2 regions of the Agrobacterium sp. rho-8.1 genome follow, and region 1 is predicted to be linked to the other one. Evidence: riboswitches for the same ligand, from Rfam matches in the RefSeq annotation. Region 1 holds a riboswitch; the other holds the start of a gene.

Region 1 (5,641 bases):
GGGCGGGCACCTCACGGGTTTTCCCATCCTCCTCGACAAATGCCGTCTTCGGAACAAGCGCCGCCAGGGACTTGATGCTGTCGCGGGCTTTACCGGCGGCCACACCTTCCAGAAGCTCTCCCATGAGAAACAGGAAGACAACCGCTGCGGCCTCTTCCGTGGCATTGATGACGAGCGCGCCCAAGGCCGCAATCGTCATCAGCATTTCTATGGAAAACGGTGTTCCGGCGCGCGCGGCCATAAAAGCGCGGCGGGCGATGGGAACGAGACCGACAAGCATTGCGGCGGTGAAAGCGTAAAATTGAATATCCGGGACCAGGTGGCCGATACCATAGGCAACGACCAGCGCCAGACCGGCCAGAATGGTCGCCCGCCCCTTCTTGCTTTTCCACCAAGGGCCATTGCTTGGTCCATGATCGTGACCATGCAGCCCCTCAACCGCAACCGACGTCGCAGCAACGGGCGCGTGACTATGACCATGGTCATGGTCATGATTGTGATTGTGACCGTGATCATGCGAGCAACCAGGGCCATGCTCATGCGTTGCCGCCTGTGCGCTGAAGCCGCCTGCAGGCAATTGCTTGACCTCATAACCAAGCCCGCTCACCTTTTTGCCGATGGCAACCAGATCGCTCCTGTCGTCATGACTGACAGTCATCGTTCCGGCTGTCACGGACACGGATACATCCGCCACGCCATCCATACGACGCACCGCGGTATCGATCTTGTTGGCACAAGAGGCGCAGTCCATGCCCTCTACACGAAATCTGGTCTGCAAAGCCGTGCTCATGATGTGGTCCTTCTCATCTGTAAGCACAGCCTTACGACCTATAGCCACTAGAGCTACAAGAGGAAATACAATGTTTCGCGATATAAAATCGGAAAGCGCTCCGCCTATGTGCCTTGAGCCCATGAATTGGACGTTCTGAACACGCTCTAAGATCAAAGGGAGACGCTACGTTGAGTGATTTAATGCTTCCGTGGCATATGCATCGCAGCAACCGTCATGTTCTGGTTGTGATTTAACGAGGCATGAGCCTAGCAAGTTTCCGAAAATGGGAGGGGACCAACGGTTCAGCATAGCGATCATTGACATGACCCTTAAATTCCCTTATGAAATCAAACTGTTCGAGGGGTGCGCTTTCCAGCGCTGAGATGACTTGGTCAAACTCTTATTTACCTGATCCGGGTCATGCCGGCGTAGGAACGGAACAGTCTGCCAATGGCCAAGCTTTTCTTTTCTTCGCTCGTGCGTGACCTCCGTGATCATACATCTGGAGCGAGAGACCCATGCCGAGCTTTCCGACGGCAAACAGCGCGGCAGAGCTTATAGTGCGCGTGCGGCAACGACAACCACGAGTGCATTGCCTGATGAACACTGTCGTTCAGAAGTTTACCGCTGACGGTATAACCGCTGTCGGGGGCATTCCCTCCATGACATCTTCGGAAGAGGAAATCGAAAGCTTCGTTTCCAAGGTCGACGCGCTGACGGTCAATCTCGGCACTTTGGATGCAGCAAGACGCAAGGTCATTCGCATTGCTGTGGAGGTCGCAAATGCCGAGGGTAAGCCCTGGATCGTAGACCCCGTTCACTGCGACTACTCGCCCTCACGGTTGAAGTTTGCGCAGGAACTCATCACGCTTCACCCGACCATCGTACGCGGTAACGCGGCCGAGATGGCTGTTATCGGCGATATCGGCAACGTGCTGCGCATCCAGACCGGCCCTCAGGATGTGCTGAAGGATGATCGCCGCAAGATCAATATCGTCAACGGCCATCCATGGATGGCGAAGGTTACCGGCACCGGTTGCCTCTCCGGCGGCGTGATCGCCGCTTTTATGGCTGTAGAGCCGGACGCGATGTTGGCGGCCGCAGCGGCACTGGCGGTGACGGGCGTATCGGCACAGCTTGCCGCCAAGCACGCACGTGGTCCCGGCACCTTCGAAGCGGCCTTTCTGGACGCGCTGGATGCGGTAAACACAAACGACATTCTGTCCCTTGCAAGGATTGAGCACAATGAGGATTGATTACAGGCTGAACGCTTTGGTGGACGCATCGCTTGCCGATATCGCACCCTTGCCGGAACTTGCAGCTGTTGCAGCACGGCACGGCGCAACGATCATCCAGTACCGTGACAAGCAAGCCTCCACCCGGGAGATGATTGAACAGGCCAGCCTCATGGTCGAAGCGTTGAAGGCGACAGGCGTTCCTCTTGTCATCAACGACCGTATTGATGTGGCATTGGCATCCGGCGCAGATGGTGTGCATCTGGGTGTCGATGATATGGACCCGCACATGGCGAGACGACTGTTGGGGCCAGATGCGATTATTGGCCTGACCGTCAAGAACATGGGCGACGCAGAGCGTGTTGCCCTGGCACCTGCGGACTATGCCTGCATTGGCGGCGTTTTCGAGACGATCTCCAAGGTCAACCCCGATGCGCCGGTTGGCTTGGAGGGATTAAGGGAACTGCGTTCTTATCTCCGCGACCTTCGGCCCGATCTACAGGTCGGTGCTATCGCAGGCATCACGCTGGAGCGCGTCGCAGCCGTTATTCAAGCGGGCGCTGATGGCGTTGCCGTTATTTCTGCACTGTTCCGCGCCGTGGATATTGCAGCGGCAACGGTTGATTTCCGCCACCAAGTTGATGTCGCGCTGGAATCATCCCGATGACCGCGATTGCCCTGACGATCGCCGGATCCGACAGCAGCGGCGGGGCCGGGATACAAGCCGACCTCAAGACATTTTCGGCGCTCGGCGTTTACGGCGCCAGTGTGATTACGGCAGTTACGGCGCAGAACACGAGAGGCGTGACAGCTGTTGAGAATATCTCAGCACAAATGATCACGGCACAAATGGACGCCGTTTTCTCCGACCTCGACATCGGGGCTGTAAAGATCGGTATGGTTTCGCGCATCGAGACCATCGAGACGATTGCTACGGGTCTGCGTCATACCGGCAAACGGGTCATTTTGGACCCGGTGATGGTAGCGACATCCGGCGATCGCCTCTTGCAGGAAGATGCCATTGAAAGTCTTTGCAACAGGCTGCTGCCTTTGGCACTCCTGGCCACCCCGAACCTACCGGAAGCAGCTCTTCTCAGCGGCCGAAAGGTTGCAACGAACCGGCAGGAAGTGATCCGACAGGCGGAGGCAATCCTGAAGACAGGCGTCAATGCTGTTTTGATCAAGGGTGGACATGGCACGGGTTCTGAAAGCGTCGATCTTTTGCTTGATAGTGACGGCATACAGGAATTTTCGATGCCCCGCATCGACACGAGCAATGACCACGGCACGGGCTGCACACTCGCATCTGCCATCACTGCAAATCTGGCTCTTGGCTACCCTCTGGCAGACGCGATTGGACTGGCAAAGGATTATTTGCAAGGCGCGCTGGCTGCGGGTCGAAACCTCCATATTGGCGATGGTCACGGGCCTGTGCACCACTTTTACCGCTGGTGGAATGCCTGATCGTTAGCCTCTTGGCTTCGGGCTGGCCAATGCGTTGCGGATAGCGAAACTGGAATGAATGCGCGAAACGCCCGGCAGTTTCGACAGAATGTCCTTGTGAACCCGCTCGAAATCACCGGCACTTTCCACCTCTACTCGTAGAAAATAGTCGGAACCGCCGGTCATCAAATAGCACTCGCGGATTTCGGGATAGCGACGCACGGCGCTTTCGAAACGATTGAGAAAATCTTCTGTCTGCCGATCCAGCGTGATCTGGATGATGACAGAGATGACCTCACCGCCCGCTGCATTTCCCGTCAGTGCCGTGTAGCCGCGAATGACACCCTCGCGCTCCAGAATATCGACCCGCCGCAGGCAGGCAGACGGCGACAGACCAACCTCTGCCGCCAGCTTGGCGTTGCTGATGCGGGCGTTCAGCCTGAGCATGCGGATGATGTGACGATCGGTAGAGTCTAAAGCCGACATAAAATCATTCCGTTTCACCACCGAATATTGCGTTGAATCGATATTGTTCGAACAATCGACGTATCAAACTGCGAAAATTCGATGATCGTTGCAATAGTCTTCTAGAAAATAACAAGGGAACGATGATGGACATGACGATCAGTCGCCAAAAGGCGAGTGGCGGTGCCAGCGGTTATCTAACCATAGACCTTGGTGCTCTGCGCGACAACTATCTGACGCTGAGGGCGATGGCCCCCAACGCCATCACAGGCGCCGCGGTCAAAGCCAACGCCTATGGTCTTGGTGCTGAGGTTGTCGCGCCCGTGCTTTACGATGCGGGATGCCGCCACTTCTTCGTTGCCCATATCGATGAAGGCATCGCATTACGCCATCGCATCAGGGGCGATGCTGACATCTTCGTTCTGAACGGGCTCCAGCCCGGCAATGAAGCGTCCTGCGCCGCGATGTCGCTGACGCCCGTCATCAACTCCTTGGAACAACTGGCGCAATGGGTCGCTCACGCACAAACGCTGGGCAAGACATTGCCTGCCGCCCTTCAGATCGACACGGGCATGTCCCGCCTTGGTATGGCACGATCCGAAGTCGAGACGCTGAAAGGCGCGCCCGATTTGCTGGGAGGGATCGCGATCACTTTTGTGATGAGCCATCTGGCCTGTGCCGATGAGCCGGAACACATCGCAAATGGCGCGCAACTGGCGGTCATGCGTGAGGTGGCAGGTATGTTCCCTGAAGCACCAGTGTGTTTTGCCAATTCCGGCGGCATCTTTCTCGGTGCTGATTACCACAACGCCGTCATGCGCCCAGGCATTGCTCTTTATGGTGGCGCTCCGTCTTCGGTTCGTCCCAACCCGATGAAACCCGTGGTGCACCTGGATGTCGCGGTCGTGCAAACGCGAACTGTTCCTGCCGATACGTCGGTCGGATATGGCGGCACCCTGCGCACATCGGGCGAAACCCGATTGGCCACCATCGCAGCGGGCTATGCGGACGGCCTTCCGCGCGCGTTGAGCAACCGGGGCGCGGCCTATTTCAATGGTGTACGTTTGCCTGTTGCGGGCCGCGTTTCCATGGATAGCATCAGCATCGACATCTCGGCATTGCCGGAGGGAACCTTGACGCACGGTAGTCTCGTTCAGATCATCGGGCGGGACCAATCGCTTGAAGAGATTGCCCAGGACGCGGATACGATTGCTTATGAAATTCTGACCGGTCTCGGCCACCGTTACAGCCGCACTTATATCCAGCCTGAACAGGCTGGCGCAACTGATAGAGGCGAGTGAGAGCAACATGAACATCATCATTCTCGGAGCCGGTGTCGTCGGCGTTACATCGGCCTGGTATCTGGCAAAGGCCGGTCATTCGGTGACCGTCATAGATCGCCAGCCTGCGGCGGCACTTGAAACCAGCTTTGCCAATGCAGGCGAGGTTTCGCCGGGCTACTCATCCCCATGGGCAGCGCCTGGCATTCCGGTGAAGGCCATGAAATGGCTGTTCATGCAGCACTCCCCGCTCATTATCCAGCCGACGCTCGATCCGGCCGCTTTACGGTGGATCAGCCAGATGTTGCGAAACTGCACTGCACAGCGTTACGCCATCAACAAGAGCCGCATGGTGCGCATTGCTGAATACAGCCGTGATTGCCTGATGGCTCTGCGCGAGGAAACGGGCATTCAGTACGACCAGCGGACCCAGGGCACGTTGGAGG
Region 2 (5,641 bases), on a different replicon from region 1:
GGTGAACTGGTCACCCTCGAAATCCTGCGTCAGTGTGAAGCCGAGCATGGCTTCTGGCGGCAAACCGCTGGAAGCCAGAAGCTCGATCCACAGATCGACATAGCAATTGGTTTCCGGCCACATCCGCTCCAGCGCGTGAAGGGAATGCGGAACGTATGTTTCAGCGTTCAGGGCCTGGAAAATGCTCGTCATGCCGCCTCAGCCCCAGAGCGTGTCCCGGACCGACTGCGGCCATGCCTCGACATCCAGTCCATGTTTTGAAAACAGTGCCAATGCGATGCGCTCCAGCCCGAAGCCGACGCAGGCGGTGTGCGCAACCGTGCCATCTGCAAGGTTGAGGCCCCACTTTGCCCCAAAGGCGTCCTGATGGTAATTGAAGCTCATGCAAGCCGTTTGATTGGTCGTGGATGTGACCGGCATCAGCAATTCGAATTTCAGGTTCTGGTCGCGCTGGTTGTTGGCCAGCATCTTTCCAGCGCGGCCGAAGAATGGATCGTTGGCGATCTCAAGCTTCACATCAAGGCCGATCTTTTCCATCATCTCGACGCCGCGATCCATCCATAGCTGGCGGAACTCCGTGACGTCGCTTTCGGTGCCCATGCGGACATATTCGCGCATGCGGAAAAGCTGTTGGCGGGCCGGATCCTTGGAGGGTTCGTGGCGGAAACAGTACGACTGTATGTCGTAGAGACCGCCATTGGCAGGCAGGTTTCCGCGTTTTGCAATCGTCGGATAAAGCGGGTAGCAGGCTGCAGGCGTCAACACGATGTCGGTAATCTTCTGGTCTTTCGTCCAGTCTGCGCCTTCATCCATGCTCTTGATCAGGCTGACGTGGTCCAGCTCGCAACCGCAAAAGGAATGGACGGTGCCAGCCAATTGCGGAAAGCTTTTCATGTAACCGCTTTTTTCGAAGTAAGCACGGTTGATGCCGGGCGGGAAGCGAATGACTTCGGCCTTGTCAGCACCGCCGACCGTGCCGATCAGGCGCTCGAAGCCGGAAATGACGTCTTCGAACTGTCCGCTGCGGCCATAAAGGCCATCAACGCCAGTATCGATCAGCAGGCCTTTGTCAAACAGGCGATCCAGAAACGTAGTTTGCATGTCCATGGTGTTATCCTGAAAGGCCAGAGTTTATATCGAAAGACTGGTGTCCTGCTTCTGAACGAGCAGGAGATTGGCAGAATTGCTCAAAATTCTGTCGTTGGAGATCATCAGTTGCGCCGAATGCGCATCGCGCAGATGCCGTCCAAGGCTGTAAGGTGTCCCATTTTTGTAGCCCATGATGCCGCAAATCAGCATGGCATGGTTGATGATCTCGAGAATGGTTTCCGACGAACAAATCTTGACGTTGTTCATGGCGATGGCAAAACCCATCGACATCAGCTTGTCGGGATCCGACTTGGTACTTTCATAGGCCTTGAGGCCGGCAATGACGTTCGATTTGACGGTCTGCAGCTTGCTCGACACCTCTGCCAGACGGATAGCACCCGGTGGGGCGACACCCGGCGATTTTCGGGCGGCGGCACGAACGAAGGCTTGTGCCCGCAAGACCGCATCGGAGGCAATGCCGTACCAGACGCCACTCCACAAAAGATGTGATGTGGCCAGCATGGACTGCGCGGCGATTTCAGCGAAAGGCTTGAAGAAAATCTGCTCGGAGGGCGCTTTGCCCTTGAATAGGAAGCCATCGGAGCAGGTGCCACGCATGCCCAGCGTATCCCAGATATGGGTTCGCTCCAGCGTGTACTGGTCTTTCAGGAAAACCGTCATGACCTGATCCGCGGGTGCAGCCGCTGCGTTGGCGCGTGAGGTGATGAGAATGGCATCGGCGTGCGTGCCATAAGAAATGACGGTCGCGTCTTTTTCCAGCGTACAATCGGGACCGTTGACCTCGATGGCGCAGATGGAATTGCGCATGTTTCCGCCAATGCCGCCTTCTGTCGTGGCGGACGCCAAAAGCAGCTGCTCAGCGGCCACACGGCGCATGAAGGCCATGTGCCATTCGCTGTCTTCGCCATGTTCCACCAGGCTCGATGCCTTGATGTGATGCATGGCGAATATCATCGCGGTTGCAGAGCAGGATTGGCCGAGGATGCAGCAGATATCGGCGATTTGCGCGATGCTGGCACTCTCGCCGCCGAGGTGAAGCGGCACCTGTATTCCCAAAAGACGTTCGGCGCGCAGGGCGTCGATGGCCTCCATGGGAAATCGTCCGGCGGTATCAACGTCGTCGGCATGCCGTGCCGCGATGGTCGCAACGCGGGAGGCGCGCGCTGTCAACGTAGCATCAGGCGGGGCGACCGACATGTTCATCAGGCTGCCTCTTTACCATCGAGAATGGTTTTGACCGTGTCTTCTATGGCCTTGATGCTCGCAAAAGACTTACGGTTAAGCATGCTGTCTGGAAACTCGATATCGAATGCATCTTCGATGCCGAGCATCAGCTGTACGGACGCGAAAGAAGAAAGCCCGGCGGCGTAAAGGTCAGCCCCATCTTCGATTGTATCGACCGGCACGGGGAGTTGACCGAATTTCGACAGTATTTCACGAATAGTTGAATTCATTCTCAGTAGTCTCCCTTCATGCCGCGTCATCATAGCGCATTCTTCGAGTTAAGCTCGAAAAAATAACATTCGAATAAATGGATAGGTTAACTTAGCGTAATTTTTCGCTTTTCAACAGTCTCCACAGATGGCTTGACAAAATTGTGTGTCGGGTCTCTGATTGCGTCATTCACCAGGGGGGTCCCGTCAAGGGGCTGAGATACTGCTATCGCGCGCAGTGACCCTATGAACCTGATCCAGTTCACACTGGCGTAGGGACGGTGCAAACGCGGGAACAGCAGTTCGGTCGTGCCGAATTGAGTGCAATTCGTCCCGTGGTTTTTCGTCTTTCATGCTCGAACTGGGTCTCCACTGTTTTTGCTTTGGAGCCTCACGATGAACATTGCCGCTAAAAATATCACCCCTGTCGTCACCACAGGTCCGCTGCCCGCTTCGATCAAGGTCTACAAGCCAGGCATCATCCACCCTGATATCCGTGTTCCCATGCGAGAAATCGCCGTGCATCCGACCGCGGGCGAACCGCCGGTTACGGTCTACGATTCCTCCGGTCCCTACACCGATCCATCCCACGCCGTCAGCATCGAAAGCGGTCTGCCCCGCCTGAGACGCGACTGGGTTGTCGCGCGGGGCGATGTCGAGGCTTATGATGGTCGCCACGTCAAACCGGAGGATAATGGCTTTGCCACCGGTGAGCGTTTGACGCCGGAGTTCTCTCACCGTCATCAGCCATTGAAGGCAAGGGATGGCAAGGCGGTGACGCAGCTTGCCTATGCAAGGGCGGGCATCATAACGGCTGAGATGGAATACATTGCCATTCGCGAGAACATCGGGCGCGAGGCGGCGAAAGACAAGCTGGTACGTGATGGCGAGAGTTTTGGAGCAAATATTCCAGATTTCGTCACTGCAGAATTTGTGCGCCAAGAGGTGGCGGCGGGCAGGGCGATCATTCCCGCCAACATCAACCACCCCGAGGCAGAGCCGATGATCATCGGGCGCAATTTTCTCGTCAAGATCAATGCCAATATCGGCAACTCCGCCGTCACGTCTTCCATGGCGGACGAGGTCGACAAGATGGTCTGGGCAATCAGGTGGGGTGGCGACACGGTCATGGACCTGTCCACCGGTCGCAACATCCACAATATCCGCGAATGGATCATCCGCAATTCACCGGTGCCGATTGGTACTGTGCCGCTCTATCAGGCGCTGGAAAAGGTAAACGGCATTGCCGAAGACCTGAACTGGGAAGTGTTCCGCGATACGCTGATCGAACAGGCGGAGCAGGGCGTGGATTATTTCACCATTCATGCCGGTGTGCGGCTGCATTACATTCCGCTGACCGTCAATCGCGTGACCGGTATCGTCTCGCGTGGCGGCTCGATCATGGTCAAGTGGTGTCTGCATCACCACAAGGAATCATTCCTCTACGAACATTTCGATGAGATCTGTGACATCTGCCGCGCTTACGACGTCTCATTTTCGCTGGGCGATGGGCTGCGGCCCGGCTCTATTGCCGACGCAAACGATGCCGCACAATTTGCCGAACTGGAAACGCTGGGCGAGTTGACGCAGATCGCTTGGGCGAAAGATTGTCAGGTCATGATCGAAGGCCCCGGCCATGTGCCGATGCACAAGATCAAGGAAAACATGGACAAGCAGCTGAAGGTCTGCGGCGAAGCGCCCTTCTATACGCTTGGACCGCTGACAACCGATATCGCGCCCGGCTATGACCACATCACCTCCGGCATCGGTGCCGCAATGATCGGCTGGTTCGGGACTGCGATGCTATGTTATGTCACGCCGAAGGAGCATCTGGGTCTGCCGGATCGCAACGATGTGAAGGTCGGCGTCATCACCTATAAGATCGCGGCCCACGCCGCCGATCTTGCCAAGGGCCATCCCGCAGCGCAAATCCGCGATAATGCTTTGTCTCGCGCCCGTTTCGAGTTCCGTTGGGAGGACCAGTTCAACCTGTCGCTCGACCCGGAAACGGCGCGCTCGTTCCACGACGAGACCTTGCCGAAGGAAGCCCACAAGGTTGCGCATTTCTGCTCCATGTGCGGGCCGAAATTCTGCTCCATGCGCATTTCGCACGACATCCGCGCCGAAGCGCAGAAGGAAGGTCTGGAGGCCATGGCGCAGAAATTCCAGCAGGGTGGTGACCTCTATATGCCCTTGGAAAAGCCGGTCGCAGGAGAATGAGATGCGGGTTCTCGTCAAAGGCGCTGGCGTCGTCGGTCTGACGGCTGCTTTCGAACTCGCACGTCGTGGCGTAGAGGTAGACGTCTGCGATCTCGCGATCCAACCGGGGCGCGGTGCGTCCTGGTATGCGGGCGGCATGCTGGCGCCGTGGTGCGAACGCGAGAGCGCCGAGGAAGCCGTGCTCACATCAGGCCAATCAGCACTCGATTGGTGGGACGAGGCAACGCCGGGGCTGGTGGTGCGCAACGGCACGCTGGTCGTGGCGCCGGCACGGGACAGATCAGAGCTGTCCCGCTTCGCCTCCCGTACCACGGGGTATCGCTGGGTGGATGAGGACGAGATTGCGGCGCTTGAGCCGGATCTCGCAGAGCGGTTTCGAACCGGCCTCTTCTTTGCCGAGGAGGGTCATCTTGATCCGCGATTGGCTCTTGTCGCACTTTGCCAACGCCTCCTTTCCATGGGAGTTCGCTTCCATCTTGGTGAGGGGCCGACAGATGACGCGACATTTGATCGCGTTGTCGATTGCACCGGCCATGCGCAAACCGGCAAGCTTTCCGGACTTCGTGGCGTGCGCGGCGAGATGCTGTATCTCGCAACGCATGAAGTCACCTTCTCGCGTCCCGTGCGGCTGCTTCATCCGCGGATTCCGCTCTACATCGTGCCGCGAGAAACGGGGCGGTTCATGGTGGGGGCAACGATGATCGAGACGGATGAGGCGGGGCCGATCACGGCGCGCTCTGTGATGGAGCTGCTGAATGCGGCCTACGCGCTGCATCCGTCGTTTGGGGAGGCGCAGATCATCGAAACGGGCACCGGCATCCGCCCAGCATTCGCTAACAATCTTCCATGTGTCACCGAAAAAGGCGGCACGGTCTTTA

Evidence for each region. A riboswitch is a leader RNA that binds a small molecule or an ion and turns the genes downstream of it on or off. The one in region 1 is predicted to bind thiamine pyrophosphate.
Region 2: linked by a shared signal. The riboswitch ahead of thiC (phosphomethylpyrimidine synthase ThiC) and the one ahead of RMR21_RS15170 (hydroxyethylthiazole kinase) in region 1 are both predicted to bind thiamine pyrophosphate.

The regions. Positions count from the first base shown of each region.
Region 1 is NZ_CP192789.1:80,021-85,661, forward strand. Features, by position in the region: gene RMR21_RS15165 (heavy metal translocating P-type ATPase) at 1-790, opposite strand, end outside; TPP riboswitch at 1,122-1,225, shown strand; gene RMR21_RS15170 (hydroxyethylthiazole kinase) at 1,291-2,028, shown strand; gene thiE (thiamine phosphate synthase) at 2,018-2,674, shown strand; gene thiD (bifunctional hydroxymethylpyrimidine kinase/phosphomethylpyrimidine kinase) at 2,671-3,471, shown strand; gene RMR21_RS15185 (Lrp/AsnC family transcriptional regulator) at 3,475-3,936, opposite strand; gene alr (alanine racemase) at 4,062-5,216, shown strand; gene RMR21_RS15195 (D-amino acid dehydrogenase) at 5,224-5,641, shown strand, end outside.
Region 2 is NZ_CP192788.1:2,635,973-2,641,613, reverse strand. Features, by position in the region: gene RMR21_RS13015 (DUF1839 family protein) at 1-192, opposite strand, end outside; gene RMR21_RS13010 (amino acid--[acyl-carrier-protein] ligase) at 199-1,107, opposite strand; gene RMR21_RS13005 (acyl-CoA dehydrogenase family protein) at 1,132-2,313, opposite strand; gene RMR21_RS13000 (acyl carrier protein) at 2,313-2,564, opposite strand; TPP riboswitch at 2,729-2,840, shown strand; gene thiC (phosphomethylpyrimidine synthase ThiC) at 2,940-4,763, shown strand; gene thiO (glycine oxidase ThiO) at 4,765-5,641, shown strand, end outside.